Regions from separate parts of the Streptomyces sp. NPDC094034 genome, predicted to be linked through region 1. Evidence: riboswitches for the same ligand, from Rfam matches in the RefSeq annotation. Region 1 holds a riboswitch; the other holds the start of a gene.
What was found. Region 1 has a riboswitch for S-adenosylmethionine ahead of thrC (threonine synthase). Riboswitches for the same ligand answer to the same signal wherever they lie in the genome.

Region 1 (10,080 bases):
AGCGCCGGGTCGAGGAGACCGGCCTCGATCAGCTTCTTCGTCACGCCGACCGTCACACCCCCGGCCGTCTCCGCGAAGATGCCCTCGGTGCGCGCCAGCAGCTTGATCGCGTCGACGATCTGCTCGTCGTCGACGTCCTCGACGGCGCCGCCGGTGCGGCGGGCGATGTCCAGGACGTACGGGCCGTCGGCCGGGTTGCCGATCGCCAGGGACTTGGCGATGGTGTCCGGCTTCTGGGGCCGTACGACATCGAGTCCGGCCTTGAAGGCGGTGGACACTGGCGAGCAGCCCTCGGCCTGGGCGCCGAAGATCTTGTACGGCTTGTCCTCGACCAGGCCCAGCTTGATCAGCTCCTGGAGACCCTTGTCGATCTTCGTGAGCTGCGAGCCCGAGGCGATCGGGACGACGATCTGGTCGGGCAGCCGCCAGCCGAGCTGCTCACAGATCTCGTACGCCAGCGTCTTGGAGCCCTCGCCGTAGTACGGGCGCAGGTTGACGTTGACGAAGCCCCAGCCCTCGCCCAGCGGGTCGCCGATCAGCTCGGAACAGAATCGGTTGACGTCGTCGTAGTTGCCCTCGATACCGACGAGTTCACCGCCGTACACCGCCGCCATGACGACCTTGCCCTGCTCCAGGTCGTGCGGGATGAAGACGCAGGAGCGGAAGCCGGCGCGGGCGGCGGCGGCGCCGACCGCGCCGGCCAGATTGCCCGTGGAGGAGCACGAGAGCGTGGTGAATCCGAAGGCGCGGGCCGCTTCCACGGCGATGGCGACGACGCGGTCCTTGAAGGAGTGCGTCGGGTTGCCGGAGTCGTCCTTGATGTGCAGGGAGCCGGTGACGCCCAGTTCACGGGCGAGGTTGTCGGCCTTGACGAGCTTGGTGAAGCCGGGGTTGATATTGGGCTTCGTGGCCACATCGGCGGGAACGGGCAGCAGCGGCGCGTAGCGCCAGATGTTGTCCGGGCCCTCGGCGATACGCCTCTTCAGCTCTTCGGGGGTGCCGCTCGGCAGGTCGTACGCCACTTCGAGCGGCCCGAAACAGCTGGCACAGGCGAAAATGGGGCCGAGGTCGAAACGCTCTCCGCATTCGCGGCACGAGAGCGCGGCGGCGGGTCCGAGATCCACCGAGCCGGCGTCCTCGACGGAGTCGGCGTTGTGTACGGCGGTCTGCACAGCCATGGAGGCGAGGCCCTTTCTCCTCATCTTCCTCGCGACGTACTTCGCCACGAGACGGAATTGGCACCTTCCCCACCGTGACCTCGAATGGTCGGCGGGAGGGTTGCCGGGACTTCAACGGGCCGTTCCCTCAGTCCCTCTGGATGAGCGCTATGGCGCCGGACCCCGGGTCCGACGCGTTTATTGACGTAATGACCCCCGGCATGCGGTGGTCATTCGTGTTGTTCAAGACTGTAACCGACGGAGCGCGCGGTTGAGAGAGTCGTCCGCACCGCGAGATGGATCACGTTCAGGGCACACGTACGCACACGCTCAGGGAGTACCGACCGTGCTGGAAGAGGTGGAGCACTGGCTGACCAGGCGTTCCTGGTCCGTGGCCGACCGCCCGCTCGACCGGCTGACAGTGGCGAAGGCCGCGCGCGGTTCGACCGTGAGTGTGGTCCTTCCGGCGCTGAACGAGGAGGAGACGGTAGGCGAGATCGTCTCCGTGATCCGGCGCGAACTGATGGAGCGGGTGCGGCTCGTCGATGAACTGGTGGTGGTCGATTCCGGTTCCACCGACCGTACGGCCGCGGTCGCCGCGGCGGCGGGCGCGCGCGTGGAGCACCGGGACGCGATCCTGCCGCGGCTGCCCGCGCTGCCCGGCAAGGGCGAGGTGCTGTGGCGGTCGCTGCTGGTGACGAGCGGCGACATCGTGTGCTTCGTGGACGCCGATCTCAAGCGGTTCTCGGCCGATTTCGTGTCCGGGATCGTGGGGCCGCTGCTGACCGACCAGGACGTGCAGTTCGTGAAGGCGATGTACGACCGTCCGCTGTACCCGGATCCGGCAGGACCGGGAGCGGGACCAGGACCGGCAACGGGAGCGGGAACGGGAACGGGACCAGGACCGGGAGGGGGACCGGCACCGGCCCTCGGCCAGGGCGGGCGCGTGACCGAACTGGTGGCCAGGCCCCTGCTCAATCTGCACTGGCCCCGGCTGGCCGGTTTCGTTCAGCCGCTGGGCGGTGAGTACGCGGCGCGGCGCTCGCTGCTTGAGCGGCTGCCGTTCCCCGTCGGGTACGGGGTGGAGCTGGGGCTGCTCGTGGACGCCCTGCACATGGCGGGTCTCGACGCGCTGGGGCAGGTCGACGTCGGGATACGGATCCACCGCCATCAGGACGAGCGGGCGCTGGGGCGGATGGCCGCGGCGATCTACCGTACGGCGCAGCTGCGGCTGTCCCGGGCGCATTTGGTACGACCGGAGCTGACGCAGTTCGAGCGCGGCGAGAGTGGTTTCGTACCGCGCACGCACGCGGTGGACACGGAGGAACGGCCGCCGGTGCGGGAGATCGCGGAGTACCCGGCCGGACGCGCGGCGTAACGGAATGCGATCATGCGAATTATCTAGATTGCCCGGTTATGGCGATGGCGATGGCGATGGCGATGAATCCTGCGATGACCGGGCCGCTGAGCGCTGTGCACGCGCAGCTGGCCCAGGCCGGGAGCACGGCCGAGCGGCTGTGGCTGCTCGGCGGGGTGGTGCTCGCGCTGAGCGGCGCCGGGGTGGTCGCGCTGGCCGCCCTGCGCGGCCGGCGGGACTGACGGCCGTGCCCGGCCAATGGCGGGCGAGACAGCCGCGTCCGTACGTTTGAGCGTTTCCGTGACGGGCTAGGTTTCGGCACATGGTTACCGAGCCGCCCTCCCGGGCCCAGGTCCTCGTCGCGTCCAACCGCGGCCCCGTCTCGTACACCCCGCGGGACGACGGCTCGCTGGAGGCCAGGCGCGGCGGCGGCGGGCTGGTGTCCGGTCTGTCGGCCATCGGGCAGGACGGGGACGCGGTGTGGGTGTGCGCGGCGCTCGGGGAGGGCGACCGCGAGGCGGTACGGCGCACGGGCGGGCGGCTCGACCCCGCCGACACGGGCGGCCGGCGGGTGCGGATGCTGGGCATCGCGCCGGAGGTGTACGCGGACGCGTACAACGGCGTCGCCAACTCCACGCTCTGGTTCGTCCACCATCTGCTCTACCAGACCCCGCTGGAGCCGTCCTTCGGCCCGGAGTTCCGCGCGCGGTGGGCGTCGTACGAGACATACAACCGCGCCTTCGCGGAGGCCCTGGCCGACGAGGCGGCCGACGGCGCGGCCGTGCTGGTGCAGGACTACCACCTGGCGCTGGTGCCGGGGATGCTGCGCGCCCTGCGCCCCGACCTGAGGATCGGGCACTTCTCGCACACGCCCTGGGCCCCGGTCGACTACTTCCGGCTGCTGCCCGACGACATCGGGCGCCAGCTGCTGCGCGGCATCCTCGGCGCGGACCGCGCGGCGTTTCTGACGCACCGGTGGGCCGACGCGTTCACGGCGTGCTGTACGGAGCTGCTGGGCGCGACGGGTGGCACGGGAAAGACCCGGATCGGCGTGCACGGCCTGGGCGTGGACGGCGACTTCCTGCGTGAGCGCGCCCACCGCCCGGACGTGGACGAGCGGATCGGGACCCTGCGCGGGCAGATCGGCCGTACGGGCACGGGCGAGGAGCGGAAGACGATCGTCCGGGTGGACCGTACGGAACTGTCGAAGAACATCGTGCGCGGCCTGCTCGCCTACCGGCTGCTGCTGACCGATCGTCCGGAATGGCGCGAACGCGTCGTCCATGTCGCCTTCGCCTACCCCTCCCGGCAGGACCTGGCGGTCTACCGCGACTACACCGCCGAGGTCCAGCGGGTGGCCGACGAGATCAACGCCGAGTTCGGCACGGACGGCTGGACGCCGGTCGTCCTCCATGTCGAGGACGACTTCGCCCGCTCGCTGGCCGCCTACCGGCTGGCGGATGTGGCGCTGGTCAACCCGATCCGCGACGGCATGAACCTGGTCGCGAAGGAGATCCCTCTCATCTCGGAGCGCGGCGGCGCGCTGGTGCTGTCGCGGGAGGCGGGGGCGTACGAGGAGCTGGGCGAGGACGCGCTGGTGGTGAACCCGTACGACATCAGCGCCACGGCGGCGGCCCTCCACGAGGCGCTGGCCATGCCGGTCGACGAGCGCGCGGAACGCGCCAAGCGGCTGGCCGCGGCGGCGACGGCGCTGCCGCCGCAGCAGTGGTTCCTGGACCAGCTGACGGCGCTGCGCGCCTGACGACTCCTGGCGCGACCGGGTGGCATCGGTCCGCCCGGGCGCCAGGCGCCAGGTGTCAACTGTCAGCCGTCAGGCCATCGCCTCCGCCAGCGCCGCCAGGAAGTCCGCCAGCGCCGCCGGTCCCGGCAGCCGCAGGTCGGCGCGCTCGGCCAGTTCGGGCACTTCGCCGCCGCTACAGATCAGCAGCCCCGGGTGGCCGTCCGAGCGAAGCTTCTCGACCGCCGCGTAGGCCGGGAGGTCGCCCAGGTCGTCGCCCGCGTACAGGACCGTCTCGGCGCCGACCTCGCGTACGTACTCCAGCAGTGCCACGCCCTTGTCCACGCCGGGCGGACGCAGCTCCAGGACCATGCGGCCCGGTTCGACGATCAGTCCGTGGCGGGCCGCCAGCTCGGTCAGCGGGTCGCGCAGCGCGTCGAACGCGGCCTGCGGGTCGGAGGCGCGGCGGGTGTGGACCGCGACGGCCCGGCCCTTCTCCTCGATCCAGGTGCCGCGCCAGGCGCCGAACTGGTCCAGGACGCCGGGGAGTTCGGCGCGCACGGCCGCGACGCCCTCGTGCGGGGCGGGGGCGCTGACGGTGCCGGAGACGGCGTCCCAGCGCTCGGCGCCATAGTGGCCGAGGACCACGAGATGGTCCAGGCCCGGCACTCCGGCGAAGCCGCCGTACCGCACCGCGACCCCGGCCGGGCGGCCGGTGACGACCGCGACCGACGCGACATGCGGCGCGAGCGCGGCCAGTGCGGGGACGGCACGCGGATGCGCGCGGGCCTGTTCGGGGTCGGGGACGATCTCGGCGAGGGTGCCGTCGAAGTCGAGCGCGACGACGGCCTTGCCGGGCCGCGCGAGGAGCGCGGCCAGACCGTCGGCGCCGGCGGGAGTGGCAGGTCGCTGCAAGGGGTACGGGTTGCTGCCCATGCCACGACCCTATCGGCGCACGCCACGGCAGGGAGTCTGTCCGGCCAATACGCCACGGCACGAAGTCGCTCCGGGCCCACAGGGGCTCCCGGCACGATCTGAACGAAAGTCCTTGACGGCCCTAACGGCGGCGGCGTCTTTCGGCCCTGATCCGCCGCAGCCTGTTCACCGTCACCGGGTCGTGCTCCAGCGCCAGCGGATCGTCCAGCAGCGCGCCCAGCAGCTGGTAGTAGCGGGTCGGCGACAGGCCGAGCCCTTCCCTGATCGCCCGCTCCTTGGCGCCGGGGCCCGGCCAGCCGCGCCGCTCCATGGCGAGTACGGCGCGGTCCCGCTCGGACAGCCCGGCGGGGCCACGTACATCCTCGGAGTCGGCGGCAGGGTCAGCCGGGTCAGACGCGGTCATATGACCACACGCTACTCGGCGGCCTCGGCCGCCGCCGCGTCCCTGGCGATCCCGCCGAGGACGCTCGACGGGCTGGCGCCGGGCTCGACCGCCTTGCCGATGTTCTTCTTGAAGCTCTCGCTCACGCTCGCCCAGGAGTTCTTGCCGTACGGGATCAGCTCGGAAGTGGGCAGCGCGGTCAGGAACTTGCGCAGGTCCGCGTACTGCGGGTCCGCCACCATCGCCTCGTTCGCGCTGTAGGTGACCGGCAGCAGGTCGTACTGCCCGGCGAAGGACATCACGTTCTTGTCGTTGTACGCGAAGTCCAGGAACTTGCCGATCGCCGTACGGTGACCGTTCTGCTTGAAGGCCATCATCCAGTCGGCCACGCCCATGGACGCCTTGGCCTTGCCATTGACGCCGGGCAGCGGCACCATCCCGACCTTGACGCCCTGCTTCGCGGCCTCCTCCATCAGGGAGGGATGTCCGTTGAGCATGCCGACCTGGCCGCTGGTGAACGCCTTGAAGGCGGTGGCGCGGTCGAGCTTGCCGGGGGCGACAGGCCCGGTCAGCCCCTTGCCGACCAACTCCTTCTGGAGCCACTGGAACGTCTTGATGTTCTGCGGCGAGTCGATGTTGTACGAGCCGTCGGCGGTGTCCGTGTAGCCGCCGCCGCCGCTCAGCAGCCACATCATGGTCTCGCCCTGCGCCTCCTCGGAGCCCAGCGGCAGCGCGAACGGCGTGGTCACACCCGTGGCCTTGAGCGCCTCGGCGTGGGACTGGATGTCGTCCCAGTTCTTCGGGGCGTCGAGACCGGCCTGGTCGAAGAGTTCCTTGTTGTAGAAGAGCAGCCGGGTGGAGGCGACGAACGGCAGTCCGTACTGGATGCGGTTGACCTTGCCGGCCTCGGAGAGCTGGGAGAGGAAGTTCGCCTGCGTGGGGACGGAGAGCACTTCGTCGGCGGTGTAGAGCTTGTCCTGCTTCACATAGTTGGCGTACGAGCCGACCTGCGCGATGTCGGGGGCCTTGTTCTCCTCGACCATCGTGGCGACATCGCTGTCGACGGTCTTCCAGGGGCGGACGCTGACATCGACCTTGATGCCGGGGTTCTCGGACTCGAAGGCGGCGGCGAGCGCGGACCAGTACTTCTCGGAAGTGTTCTCGGAGCTGGTGCCGTAGTCCGCGGCGACGAACTTGAGGGTGACGTCGTCCCCGGACCCTCCCGTGCTGCCGCAGCCGGCCAGCGCCATTGTCATGCCCCATGCGGCTATCACCGCGGTCATTGCCCGATAGCGCTGTCGCACAGCTGTGTTCCCGCCCTTGTTCTTCGTTCGCGCGTAAGGCCCCGGTCGGTCCCCCGTGACGCACTGTTATGAAGCAGTGATTTTCCCTCATCCGGAGGTTTCGGGTCCACCGGTGATTGGTTTCACTTAGGCAACGCCCAAACCTGGAGCCCAGGGCTTCCGCGTTTGTATGGAGACTCAACAATCCTGGACAGTGGACTAGACCTTTCAAGGGTCTACGCGCGAGACTGTTTCCGTGAGACACGTCATCGCCCTGGATGTGGGCGGCACAGGCATGAAAGCCGCCCTCGTAGGGGCGGACGGCGCGCTGCTGCATCAAGCGCGGCGGGCGACCGGCAGAGAGCGCGGGCCCGAGGCCGTCGTGGAGGCCATTCTCGGCTTCGCGGCGGAACTGCGCGCGTACGGCGTCGAGCACTTCGGCGAGAGCGCGGTGGCCGCCGGGGTCGCCGTGCCCGGCATCGTCGACGCCGAGCGCGGTATCGCGGTGTACGCGGCCAATCTCGGCTGGCGCGACGTACCGATGCGCGAGCTGCTCGGCGCCCGGCTCGGGGGCGTACCCGTCGCGCTCGGGCACGACGTACGCACCGGCGGTCTCGCCGAGGGGCGGCTCGGCGCGGGCCGGGGAGCCGACCGGTTCCTGTTCGTGCCGCTGGGCACCGGGATAGCCGGGGCCATCGGCATCGCGGGCTCCATAGAGGCCGGCGCCCACGGCTACGCGGGCGAGATCGGACATGTCGTGGTCCGCCCCGACGGGCCCGACTGCGGCTGCGGGCAGCGCGGCTGTCTGGAGGCCCTTGCCTCCGCCGGGGCCGTGACCCGCGCCTGGGCGGCGGCGAGCGGCGACCCGGAGGCGGACGCCGCCGACTGCGCGAAGGCCGTGGAATCCGGCGACCCGGTGGCCGTACGGGTCTGGCTCGACGCGGTCGACGCGCTCGCCGCGGGGCTGGTCACGGCGCTCACGCTGCTCGACCCCCGAACGCTGATCATCGGTGGCGGTCTGGCCGAGGCCGGGGAAACCTTGTTCACACCCCTGCGGGCCCGGGTCGAGGAGCGGGTCACGTTCCAGAAGCTGCCCGAGATCGTCCCGGCGGCCCTCGGTGACCACGCCGGCTGTCTGGGCGCGGGCCTGCTGGCCTGGGACCTGCTCGCCGCCACCGAGCCCACCCCGGCCGAGCCCACCGCCACAGAACCGACCGCCACAGAACCCGCCGCCACCGAACCGACCCCCGCCCGGCCCGCCACCGAAGCGCGGTCCGCCGCGCGGTCGCACCCCACTGACGACACCAGTCCGCCCGACGACGAACCACTCGCCACGGAGGTATCCGCCTGATGGCCGCTAGCGCCCCACGCGCCGCGCACGCCGCACGCGCCCCACGCGCCGAAAGCACCGTTCTCACCGGCGCCCGGGTGGTGCTGCCCACCGGAACCGTGGAGGGCGGGCGGGTGATCATCGAGGGCGGCCGGATCGCGGGCGCCGCCCACGACGACACCGCCTCGCTGGATCTCTCCGGCCACTGGATCGTCCCGGGCTTCGTGGACCTGCACAACCACGGCGGCGGCGGCGCCTCGTTCACCTCCGGCTCGGTGGACGACGTGCTCAAGGGCATCCGTACACACCGCGAGCACGGCACCACCACCCTGGTCGCCTCCACCGTCACCGGCGAGATGGACTTCCTCGCGCACCGCGCGGGCTTCCTCTCCGAGCTGGTCGAGCAGGGCGAGTTGGCCGGGATCCACTTCGAGGGCCCGTTCATCTCCCCCTGCCGCAAGGGCGCCCACAGCGAGGCGCTGCTGCGCGACCCCGACCCGGCCGAGGTGCGCAAGCTGCTCGACGCGGCGCGCGGCACGGCCAGGATGGTCACGCTCGCCACCGAACTGCCGGGCGGCATCGAGTCCGTACGGCTCCTCGCGGAGCACGGCGTGATCGCGGCCGTCGGGCACACGGACGCGACGTACGAGCAGACCGTGGCGGCCATCGACGCGGGCGCGACCGTCGCGACGCATCTGTTCAACGCGATGCCGCCGCTCGGCCACCGCGCTCCTGGACCGATCGCCGCGCTGCTGGAGGACGAGCGGGTCACGGTCGAGCTGATCAACGACGGTACGCATCTGCACCCCGCGGCCCTGGAGCTGGCGTTCCACCGGGCGGGCGCGGACCGGGTCGCCTTCGTCACGGACGCGATGGACGCGGCCGGCTTCGGCGACGGACGCTACGAACTCGGCCCGCTCGCCGTCGAGGTCAAGGAGGGCGTCGCGCGGCTGGTGGAGGGCGGCTCGATCGCCGGTTCCACGCTGACCCAGGACATCGCGTTCAAGCGGGCGGCGACCGTGGACCGGCTGCCGGTAGAGGACATCGTGCGGGCGATCTCCGCCAACCCGGCGCGGCTGCTCGGCGTGTACGACAAGGTCGGCTCGCTGGAGCCGGGCAAGGACGCGGACCTGGTGGTCCTGGACGAGGAGTTCTCGCTCAAGGGTGTCCTGCACAAGGGCGAATGGGTGATTGAACCCAAGTAGGTTGATTTACCCGCGAGTACGAGGAAATCCATCCGAAGGCGGTCGGCCCGGGGTCTGGGCCTACCGCCTTCTGTTTGGCATGATCGCTCCGGTAATTGGCCGAACGAGCGCGTTTCCCGGGGGTGCGACGGATGATCGTGACGGTCACGCTCAATGCCGCGCTGGACATCACGTACCGCACCCCCGCGCTGGTCCCGCACACCACGCACCGCGTCAGCGATGTCGCCGAACGCCCGGGCGGCAAGGGCCTGAACGTCGCGCGGGTGCTGTCGGCGCTGGGCCACGAGACGGTGGTGACGGGGTTCGCGGGCGGCCGGACGGGCGATGTGCTGCGGGAACTGCTCGGCAACAGCGGCCCCGGGGGCTCCAGGGCCCGGCCGGTGGACGCGCTCGTACCGATCTCCGGGTCCACCCGCCGCACCCTCGCCGTCGTCGACGAGACGGGCGGTGACACCACCCAGCTCAACGAGCCGGGCCCGACCGTCTCCTCCGCCGAGTGGTCCGACTTCCTCGGCGCGTACGAGCGGCTGCTCACCGGCGCCGACGCCGTGGCCCTGTGCGGCAGTCTGCCGCCCGGCATCCACGTCGGCGCGTACGCCGAGCTGATCCGCCGGGCCCGCGCCGCCGGCGTCCCGGTGCTCCTCGACACCAGCGGCGAACCCCTGCGCCGCGGCGTCGCCGCCCGCCCCGAC
Region 2 (10,080 bases), on a different contig from region 1:
CGAGGACGAGGAGCGCATCGCCTCCTTCGTGGAGAAGGGGCTGCGCGCGAACGGCTTCACCACCACCGTGGCCGCCGACGGCGACTCGGCCCTGGAGTACGCCGTCACCGGCGGCTTCGATCTGGTGCTGCTCGACATCGGGCTGCCGGGGCGCGACGGCTTCACCGTGCTGCGGGAGTTGCGCGAGGCGCGGGTGACGCTGCCGGTCATCGTGCTGACGGCGCGGGATTCCGTACGGGACACCGTGGCAGGGCTGGAGGGCGGCGCCGACGACTGGATGACGAAGCCGTTCCGCTTCGAGGAACTGCTGGCGCGGATACGGCTACGGCTGCGCACCGCGGCCCGCGCGCCCGAGGTGACGATGTTGCGCAGCGGCGACCTCAGCCTGGATCTGCGTACCCGCAGGGCGCGTTCCGGCGAGCTGACCGTCGATCTGACGGCCCGCGAGTTCGTGCTGCTCGAACTGTTCCTGCGCCATCCGGGCCAGGTGCTCTCGCGGGAACAGATCCTCTCCCATGTCTGGGGGTACGACTTCGACCCCGGCTCCAATATCGTGGACGTGTACGTACGGGCCCTGCGCAGGAAACTGGGCGCCCAGCGGCTGGAGACCGTACGGGGCATGGGCTACCGGATGCCATGACGGCCGCCCGGCCCCCCGCATGAACTCCCTCTCATAAAGCGTTCATCCGGGGCTCACCGCACGGACAGAGGCTGTTCGCCGTGACCCTCTCGTTCCGGCAGGCCGGCTGGCTCTGCGCCGTACTCAGCATCTGCGCGCTGCTCGCCGTGCCCGGTTCCCTGCCGGGACTGAGCGGTGACGCGCGGCTCACCCTGGGTGTCTTCGCCCTCGCCACCTGCGCCTGGATCGCCACCCCGGTGGACGACACGTATATCGCCCTGGGCGCCGGGCTGGCGCTGACCGCGACGGGCGTGATCAGCAGCGAGACGCTGTTCGCGACGCTCGGCGACGAGACGGTGTGGCTGCTGATCTGCGCGTTCGTCCTGGCGGCTGCCGTCACGGGCACCGGGCTCGCCAGCCGGGCCGCGGCTTTCCTGGTCGGCGGGGCCCGCACCGTACGGCAGTTGACGCATCTGACCACGGCCGCGCTGGTGGTCACCGCCTTCGCCGTACCGGCCACCTCAGGACGCGCGGCCCTCGCCCTGCCGGTCTTCCTCGCGCTCGCCAAGGCGCTCGCCGACCGCACCCGCCTCGTGGTGATGCTCGCGCTGCTCTTCCCGACCGTCATCCTGCTCTCCGCCGTCGCCACCCTGATCGGCGCGGGCGCGCATCTGATCACCGTCAGCGTGCTGTGGGAGCAGACCGGACAGCGGCTGGGGTTCGTCGAGTGGCTGCTGCTCGGGCTGCCGCTCGCCGTCGTCTGCTCCCATCTCGCCGCCGAGGCGGTGCTCCTGACGACCACGACACGCGCCGACCGGCGCGGACCCGTCCGGATCACCGCCGCGGAGATCCAGCGGCACGCGGACACCCCGGTCGAGGGACCGCTGACCTCGTCGGAGGCGCGGTGCGCGGTGCTGCTCGGGACCGTGGTCGTGCTGTGGTGCAGCGAGCCGCTGCACGGTGTGTCCCCGGCGGTGGTCGCGCTGATCGGCGCGGTCGTCGCCGCGTCCCCGGCGCTCGGGACCGTCGGACTCAAGGACGGGCTGCGGACCGTGCCCTGGCCGCTGCTGCTCTTCATGGCGGCGACCATGGCGATGGGTGTCGCCCTCGCCGAGTCGGGAGCCGCCGCCTGGCTGGTCAGCTGGGTGCCCGGCGGCTCCACCATCCCGCCGTGGGCGTTCCTCACCGGGGTGGTGCTGATCAGCACGGCGGCCCATCTGGCCCTTCAGTCCCGCTCGGCCAGATCCTCCGTGCTGGTCCCGCTGGTGGTCGTCGCCGCCATCGGCGCCGGCGTCAACCCGATGGCCGCCGCGCTCGCCTCGACCGCCGCGGCCGGGTTCTGCCACACCCTGCCCGCCTCCGCGAAACCCGTCGCGCTCTTCGCCGAGCTGCCCGGCACCCCCACCTACACCCCGCGTGACCTGCTCCGGCTCTCCGCCGTGCTCGCGCCGCTCACAGCAGCCCTCGTCCTGCTCTTCGCCCTCGCCGTCTGGCCGCTGCTCGGCGTGCCCGTTCGTCTGGAGACCCAGCCATGAGCTACCGCATCGCCATCGCCCCCAGCGGCTTCAAGGAGTCCCTCTCCGCCCGCCAGGTCGCCCAGTCCATCGCCGAGGGCCTGCTCAGGGTGGTGCCCGACGCGGAAGTCGATCTGATCCCGCTGGTGGACGGGGGCGAGGGCACCGCCGAGGCGCTGGCCGCCGCGACCAGCGGCCGACTGGTCCCGTACACCGCGACCGGCCCGGTCGGTGACCCCGTCGACAGCCACTTCGCACTCCTCGGGGGCACCACGCCCGGTACGCCGACGGCCGTCGTCGAGATGGCCGCTGTCGCGGGCCTCTCGCTCGTACCGGCCGGCCGGCGCGACCCGGGCGCCACCACGACCCACGGCGTCGGCCAACTCATCGGCGCCGCACTGGACCTGGGCGTCCGACGCGTCCTCGTCGGCTGCGGCGACTCCGGTACGTCGGACGGCGGCGCCGGAGCACTGCGCGCACTCGGCGCCCGGCTCCTCGACCACCGCGGCCGGGAACTGCCCCCGGGCGGCGCCGCGCTGCGCGGACTGGACCGCATCGATACGAGCGGACTCGACCCCCGGCTCTCCGGCACTGAACTGCTCGTCGCCTGCAACCCGTTCAACGTACTGTGCGGCCCGCGCGGAGTGGCCCGGGTGTTCGGCCCGCAGAAGGGCGCGGGACCGGCCATGGTGGAGGAGCTGTCCCTGGCGCTGGAGCGCTGGGCGGCCGTCCTCACCAGGGACCTGTCCCCCGCGACCGACCTGCGCACCGCCCCCGGCACGGGCGCCTCCGGCGGTCTGGGAGCCGGTCTGGCCGCCCTCGGCGCGCGCCTGCTGCCCCGCTTCGACGTCCTGCTCGACCGGCTCGACCTCGACGCCCGGCTGGCCCGCGCCGATCTGGTGATCACCGCGGAAGGCGCGCTCGACCACCAGACCGTACGCGGCAAGATCCCGGCCGAAGTCGCCCGCCGCGCCCACGCGTCCGGGGTGCCGGTCCTGGTACTGGCCGGCACCATCGGGCAGGGCGCGCACGAGGTGCGGGCCGTGGGCGTCGACGCGTACAGCTCGATCCTGCCCGCACCCGTAGCGCTGCCCGAAGCGCTCGACCGGGGCGGTGAGTTCCTCGCCGACGCGACCGAACGCGCCCTGCGGATGGTCCTGCTCGGCACCCGCCTCGCGCCCGTAGCGGCCTGACCTCAGCCGCGGTCGGGGACGCAGCGGCCGTCCTCCGTACGGTAGTTCCACCGCGCGCCATCGGTCACCAGCTCCCGCACGGCCCGGACGAACCGGTCGACATGCTCGTCCGGCGTCCCGGCGCCGAAGCTCACCCGGATCGCGTTGAGCGACCGCTCGCCCGGCTCGGCGTCGGGGGCGCCGCACTCCCCCGGGTCGCGCGGGTCGCTGCCCAGCAGCGTCCGTACCAGCGGGTGGGCGCAGAAGAGCCCGTCCCGAACACCGATGCCGTACTCCGCGGAGAGCGCGGCGGCGAAGTGCGAGCTGTTCCACCCCTCGACCACGAACGACAGCACGCCGACCCGCGGCGCGTCCTCGCCGAACAGCGAGAGCACCTTCACCTCGGGCACCCCGGCCAGCCCCTCCCGCACCCGGGCCACGAGCCGCTGCTCGCGCGCCACCAGCGCGTCGAACCCGGCGTCGGTGAGCGCCTTGCAGGCCGAGGCGATCGCGTACACCCCGATGACATTGGGCGAACCGGCCTCATGACGGGCCGCCGTGGTGTGCCAGTCGACATCCACCCCGCCGTCGGCCCGGCGCGCCACCTTACGGCTGGCGCCGCCCCCGGCGAGATACGGCTCCGCGCCCTGGAGCCAGTCGGCCCGCCCGGCGAGCACCCCGGACCCGAACGGCGCGTACAGCTTGTGCCCGGAGAAGGCCACCCAGTCGACGTCCAGCTCCGCGATGTCCACGGGATGGTGCGGTGCGAGCTGAGCGGCGTCCAGCACGATACGGGCGCCCCCCGCGTGCGCGGCGGCGGCCAGCTCCCGTACGGGCCACAGCTCACCGGTCACATTGGACGCACCGGTCACACAGACCAGCGCCGGCCCCCCGGAACCCCGCCCGGCGAGCGCCCGCTCCAGCGTGGCGACGGCCTCGCCCGGCGTCCGAGGAGCGTCCAGATAGCTCACCCGGGCGTCCCGCCAGGGCAGCAGCGAGGCGTGGTGCTCGGTCTCGAACACGAACACCTCACACTCCGCGGGGACCACGGCCGCCAGCAGATTGAGCGAATCGGTGGTCGAACGGGTGAAGACGACCTGATCACCGGGGCGGCAGCCAAGGAACTCGGCGACGGTGCGGCGGCTGTTCTCGAACAGGTCGGTGGACAGCTGCGAGAGATAACCGGCGCCCCGGTGGACACTGCCGTAGTACGGGGCGTAGGCGGCGACGTCGTCCCACACCCGCTGAAGGGCGGGGGCGCTGGCCGCGTAGTCGAGCGCGGCATAGGTCACCTCGCCGCCGGTGACGAGCGGGACGGTCACCTCACGCCCGAGCACGGGCAGCGGGGTGGCGCGGGCGGGATCGTCCGAGGGGGTCGTGGTGGCGGCGGCGTTCGGGCGTGCGGACATGGCGATATCTCCCGGCGGGACAAGTCGGAACGGCTTCAAGTCCCCGCGGTGCGCGGCTGCGCCGCGCTGGTGGCGGGGTGTGCCTCGACGCACGGGGTCACCGTGCGGAGGTGTTGAAGAAGGGGCGCGCTCGCCCTAACGCATTCGCTTGCTCACGAGACTGCTCCCTTGAGGACCAGGACCCCAAAGGTGGCAGGGGTCCGCGCTTGCCGCGGACCTCGCTGCCCACGGCCTGGTCTTCACCCGGGGCACCCCGCCACGGACGGAGGGTTGCCGGACAGCGAGCCGGGGCCTTAATCGCTGTCGCTCATGACCTTGCCGGAGAGTATGCCATACGGGGTACGGTGCGCCTCCGGCGCCCGGACCACGACCCCGGCGGGCCTACGACTGCGACGACGCGATCCAGCGCGCCAGCGCCCGCCCCGCTTCGCCCGAGTCGATCGACTCCGCTGCCCTGGCCATCCCCGCCGACAGCTGCGTCGCCAGCGACTCCCCCGTCGGGTCCAGCGCCACCAGCGCCGCCGCCGAGTTCAGCAGCACCGCGTCCCGCACCGGCCCCGTCTCCCCCGCCAGCAGCCGCCGCGCGACATCGGCGTTGTACGAGGCGTCCGCGCCCCGAAGCGCCTCCACGGGTACCAGCTCCAGGCCCACGTCACGCGGGTCGAACGCCTCCTCCGTCACCTCGCCGTCCCGTACGACCCACACCCGCGACGTCGCGGTGGTGGTCAGCTCGTCGAGGCCGTCGTCACCGCGGAAGACCAGCGCGGAGGAGCCGCGCTCGGCCAGCACGCCCGCGATGATCGGCGCCATACGGGCGTCCGCGACGCCGGTCGCCTGCGCGCGGACCTTCGCCGGGTTGGTGAGGGGGCCCAGGAAGTTGAAGGTGGTGCGGATGCCCAACTCGCCTCGCGCGGCGGCCACATGGCGCAGGGCGGGGTGGAACTTCACCGCGAAGCAGAAGGTGATGCCGGCTTCCTCTGCGACCTCGGCGACCCGCTGAGGGGTCAGTTCCAGGTTGACGCCGAGCTTCTCCAGTACGTCGGAGGCCCCGCTCGCCGAGGACGCGGCGCGGTTGCCGTGCTTGACGACCTTCGCGCCGGTGCCGGCGACCACGATCGACGACATGGTCGAGATGTTGACGGTCTTGGCGCCGTCGCCGCCGGTGCCGACGATGTCGACGGTCCGGCCGGGCACCTCGATCAGGTTGGCGTGCGCGTACATGGAGCGTACGAGGCCGCTGATCTCGGCGACGGTCTCGCCCTTGGCCCGCAGCGCGACGGCGAACCCGGCGATCTGGGCGTTGGTGGCCTCGCCGCTCATGATCCGGTCCATCGCCCAGGCGGTGGCGTCCGCGCTCTGGTCGGCGCCGCTCAGCAGCGCGTTCAGTACGTCCGGCCAGGTGCGGGCCGCCGCGGTGTCGCCTCCGACGGGGGTCACAGCGCTCATGCTCGCTCCTGGGTGTCCGGGTCCAATGCGTGGGCCTTGTGTGCGGCCCTTGGCCAGCCTATCGGCGCGTACCGGCGCGCAGGGCGGATGCCCGTACTCCGGGACGGATCCCACGCCGAGGGCCCCGGCCGGTTCCCTCGCGGGAGACCGGGCCGGGGCCCTCGGTGGTGGCGACCTGATGAGGCCGGGCGGGATCAGTGGTGGCCGTGGCCGCTGGTGATCTCCTTGTACTCCTCGGCGGTGGGCTTGGGAATCTGGCTGCCCTCGCCGTAGTAGCCCTTGCTCAGCTTCGAGCGGAGCTTCTCGGTCGGGCCGACCTTGCGCTCGACACCGTTCTCGTCGACCGTGGGGCCGATCTCGGCCGGCTTGTACTGCTCGTGCGCGGTGAGCTTGTGCAGGTCTCCCTGCTCCAGCGGGGTGTGGACCTCGATGAACTCACCGTGCGGCAGCCGCTTGATGACACCGGACTCGCGTCCGTGCAGCACCTTCTCGGCGTCGCGCCGCTGGAGACCCAGACAGATCCGCTTGGTGACGATGAAGGCGATGACCGGTCCGGCGAAGAAGGCGATCCGGACGAACCAGGTGATCGCGTTGATCGACAGATGGAAGTGCGTCGCCCACAGGTCGTTACCACCACCGACCAGCAGTACGAAGTACCAGGTCAGCCACGCCACACCGAAGGCGGTACGGGTCGGCGCGTTGCGCGGGCGGTCCGCGATGTGGTGCTCGCGCTTGTCACCGGTGACCCAGGACTCGATGAACGGGTAGACCGCGATCGCGACCAGCACCAGCGGGAAGATCACCAGCGGGATGAAGACACCCAGGACGAGGGTGTGGCCGGCGAAATTGATCTCCCAGCCGGGCATCACACGGATGAGTCCCTCGGAGAAGCCCATGTACCAGTCGGGCTGGGCGCCGGTGGACACCTGGTCGGGACGGTACGGGCCGAGGGCCCAGATCGGGTTGATCGTGGCGATCGCGGAGACGATCGCGATCACACCGAAGACCAGGAAGAAGAAGCCTCCGGCCTTCGCCATGTAGACCGGCAGCAGCGGCATGCCCACGACGTTCCTGTTCGTACGGCCGGGGCCCGCGAACTGCGTGTGCTTGTGGTAGAAGACCAGGATCAGGTGGGCCACCACCAGGCCGAGCATGATGCCGGGCAGCAACAGGATGTGGACCGAGTAGAACCGGGCCACGAAGTCGCCGCCGGGGAACTCCCCGCCGAACAGGAACATCGACAGATACGTTCCGACGACCGGCACCGACAGGACCGCGCCCTGCATGAACCGGACACCGGTGCCGGACAGCAGGTCGTCCGGGAGCGAGTAACCGGTGAACCCGGTGAACATGCCCAGGACGAACAGCAGGAAGCCGAACAGCCAGTTGACCTCGCGCGGCTTGCGGAACGCGCCCGTGAAGAAGACACGCATCATGTGGACCAGCATGGCCGCGAGGAAGATCAGCGCGGCCCAGTGGTGGATCTGCCGGATCAGCAGCCCACCGCGGACGTCGAAGCTGATGTCCAGCGTGGAGGCGAACGCCTCCGACATCATCACGCCCTGGAGCGGGACGTAGCTGCCGTGGTACTCCACCTCGTTCATCGACGGGTGGAAGAACAGCGTCAGATACACACCCGTGAGGATGATGATGATGAAGCTGTAGAGGCAGATCTCACCGAGCATGAAGGACCAGTGGTCCGGGAAGATCTTCCGCATGTTGGCCTTGGCCAGGCCGTAGATGCCCAGCCTGCCGTCCGCCCAGTCGGCGACCCGCTCACCGGCGGGCGCCTTGCGGTTCTTGTCGTCAGCGGTACTCATCCGCGCTCCCAGAAGGCAGGGCCGACGGGCTCGTCGAAGTCGCCGAGCGCTTCGAGGTTGCCCTCAGCGTTCACACCGATACGCAGCTGCGGAAGGGGGTGACCGGCCGGGCCGAAGATGACGCGGGCGCCGTCGGAGAGGTCGAAGGTGGACTGGTGGCACGGGCAGAGCACGTGGTGCGTCTGCTGCTCGTACAGGCTGATCGGGCAGCCGACATGGGTACAGATCTTCGAGTACGCCACGATCCCCTGATGGGACCATTCGAGCTCGCGCTTGTCCTTGATCTCGTCCGGCTGGATCCGGACGATCATCAGAGCCGCCTTGGCGATCTGCTTCTGGAAGTCCTCGCTGTGCGTGTCGAGACCCTCGGGCATGGCGAAGGTCAGCGAGCCCACGACGATGTCCTCGGGACGCAGCGGCTCATTGGTGTTCATGTTGATGAGCTCTTTGCCCTTGCGCCACAGCGTGGAGCGGAGCTTCTTCTCGGGCAGCGGGCCCAGGTCGCGCAGGAGCACCACACCGGAGAGCGGTACCAGCGCCAGCGCGCCGAACATGGTGTTCCGGATCAGCTTGCGCCGGCCGAAGCCGGACTCCGCGGCGCCCGCCGCGAAGTCCTCCAGGACCTTCGCCTTGACCTCCGGCGTCGCCTCGATCGGATGGCGGTCGTCGGACATCTCCACGTCCGACATCAGCGTGCGGGCCCAGTGGACCGCGCCGGCGCCGATGCAGAAGAGCGCGATACCCAGGGTCAGGCCCAGCGAGAAGTTCAGGATGCTGATATGGCCGAACGGGAAGATAAAGACGATCTTGTCGACCGGGAACGCCACGAACGAGGCGATGAACGCCACCGTCGCGACCATCGACAGCAGGAACAGGAAGGCGATCGCGCGCTCGGACCGCTTGGCCGCCCGCTCGTCGATGTCCTGCACACGCGGCCGGTGGGCCGGCAGGCCCGGGTCGGCGAACGGGTCGTCCGTACGCTCCACCGCGGTGGACGCGGCCCCCTGCTCGCTCGGCAGGTTCTTCTCTTGGATGTCTTCTTGGCTACTCATGACTTCTTGGCCTTAGCGGTGTGGGCCGCGACCCAGACGGCAACTGCGATCAAAGCACCCAGACCGAAGATCCAGGCGAAGAGCCCTTCGCTGACCGGGCCGAGGCCACCCAGCTTGAGACCGCCGGGGCTCTCGGACTGCTCACCGTTCACCGCCTTGACGTAGGCGATGATGTCCTTCTTCTCCTTCTCCGGCATCGTGGAGTCGGGGAAGGACGGCATGTTCTGCGGGCCGGTCTGCATGGCCTCGTAGATGTGCTTCGGATCCACGCCCTCAAGCGACGGCGCGGTCTTGCCGTGTGTCAGCGCCCCACCCTCACCGGTGAAGTTGTGGCACTGGGTGCAGTTGGTACGGAACAGCTCGCCACCGTTGGCGATGTCCGCACCCGCGGGGCTGTACTGCTTCTCGGTCGGTGTGATCGGACCGGCGCCGAGGGACGCGACATACGCGGCGAGCTGGTCGATCTCCTTCTGCGAGTAGATGACCTTCTTCTTCGGCACCTGGGCGCCGGGCGCCATGGCCGGCATACGGCCGGTGCCGACCTGGAAGTCCACGGCGGCGGAGCCGACGCCGACCAGGCTCGGGCCGTCAGAGGTTCCCTGACCGCCGGTTCCATGGCAGCTGGCACAGCCGACGGAGTAGAGCTTCTTGCCCTCCTCGATGGCGAGGGACTGGGCGGTTTCGTCAGCCTGCGCCTTGCCCGCGGGCGCGAACGCGGTGTACAGCCCCCCGGTGGCCGCCAGCGCGAGGAGTAGGACGACGACCGCCGCCAGCGGATGGCGTCGTCGTGCGGAGAGCTTTTTCACGGATTACCCCGGTGTCAGGATCTTCTGCGTCGGTGCTTCTGGACTGTGTGCGCTCGGGCGCGGTGCCCGGCTACTTGATCAAGTAGATCGTGGCGAAAAGGCCGATCCAGACGACATCGACGAAGTGCCAGTAGTAGGACACGACGATGGCGGCGGTCGCCTGCTCGTGGGTGAATCTCCTGGCCGCGTACGTCCTGCCCAGGACGAACAGGAACGCGATGAGACCCCCCGTCACGTGCAGA

Region 2: another riboswitch for S-adenosylmethionine. It lies ahead of ABTZ59_RS24245 (aminotransferase class V-fold PLP-dependent enzyme); the one in region 1 lies ahead of thrC (threonine synthase).

What each region holds. Positions count from the first base shown of each region.
Region 1 is NZ_JBEOUD010000002.1:384,899-394,978, forward strand. It holds gene thrC (threonine synthase) at 1-1,178, opposite strand, end outside; SAM riboswitch class I at 1,196-1,325, opposite strand; gene ABTZ59_RS04135 (glucosyl-3-phosphoglycerate synthase) at 1,504-2,535, shown strand; gene ABTZ59_RS04140 (hypothetical protein) at 2,610-2,756, shown strand; gene ABTZ59_RS04145 (alpha,alpha-trehalose-phosphate synthase (UDP-forming)) at 2,837-4,276, shown strand; gene otsB (trehalose-phosphatase) at 4,346-5,188, opposite strand; gene ABTZ59_RS04155 (DUF3263 domain-containing protein) at 5,310-5,591, opposite strand; gene ABTZ59_RS04160 (ABC transporter substrate-binding protein) at 5,603-6,853, opposite strand; partial or broken gene ABTZ59_RS04165 (ROK family protein) at 7,110-8,024, shown strand; gene nagA (N-acetylglucosamine-6-phosphate deacetylase) at 8,204-9,388, shown strand; gene ABTZ59_RS04175 (1-phosphofructokinase family hexose kinase) at 9,520-10,080, shown strand, end outside.
Region 2 is NZ_JBEOUD010000029.1:83,929-94,008, reverse strand. It holds gene ABTZ59_RS24260 (response regulator transcription factor) at 1-640, shown strand, start outside; gene ABTZ59_RS24255 (SLC13 family permease) at 721-2,154, shown strand; gene ABTZ59_RS24250 (glycerate kinase family protein) at 2,151-3,326, shown strand; gene ABTZ59_RS24245 (aminotransferase class V-fold PLP-dependent enzyme) at 3,329-4,714, opposite strand; SAM riboswitch class IV at 4,912-5,029, opposite strand; gene trpD (anthranilate phosphoribosyltransferase) at 5,096-6,160, opposite strand; gene qcrB (cytochrome bc1 complex cytochrome b subunit) at 6,355-7,980, opposite strand; gene qcrA (cytochrome bc1 complex Rieske iron-sulfur subunit) at 7,977-9,032, opposite strand; gene qcrC (cytochrome bc1 complex diheme cytochrome c subunit) at 9,029-9,838, opposite strand; gene ctaE (aa3-type cytochrome oxidase subunit III) at 9,909-10,080, opposite strand, start outside.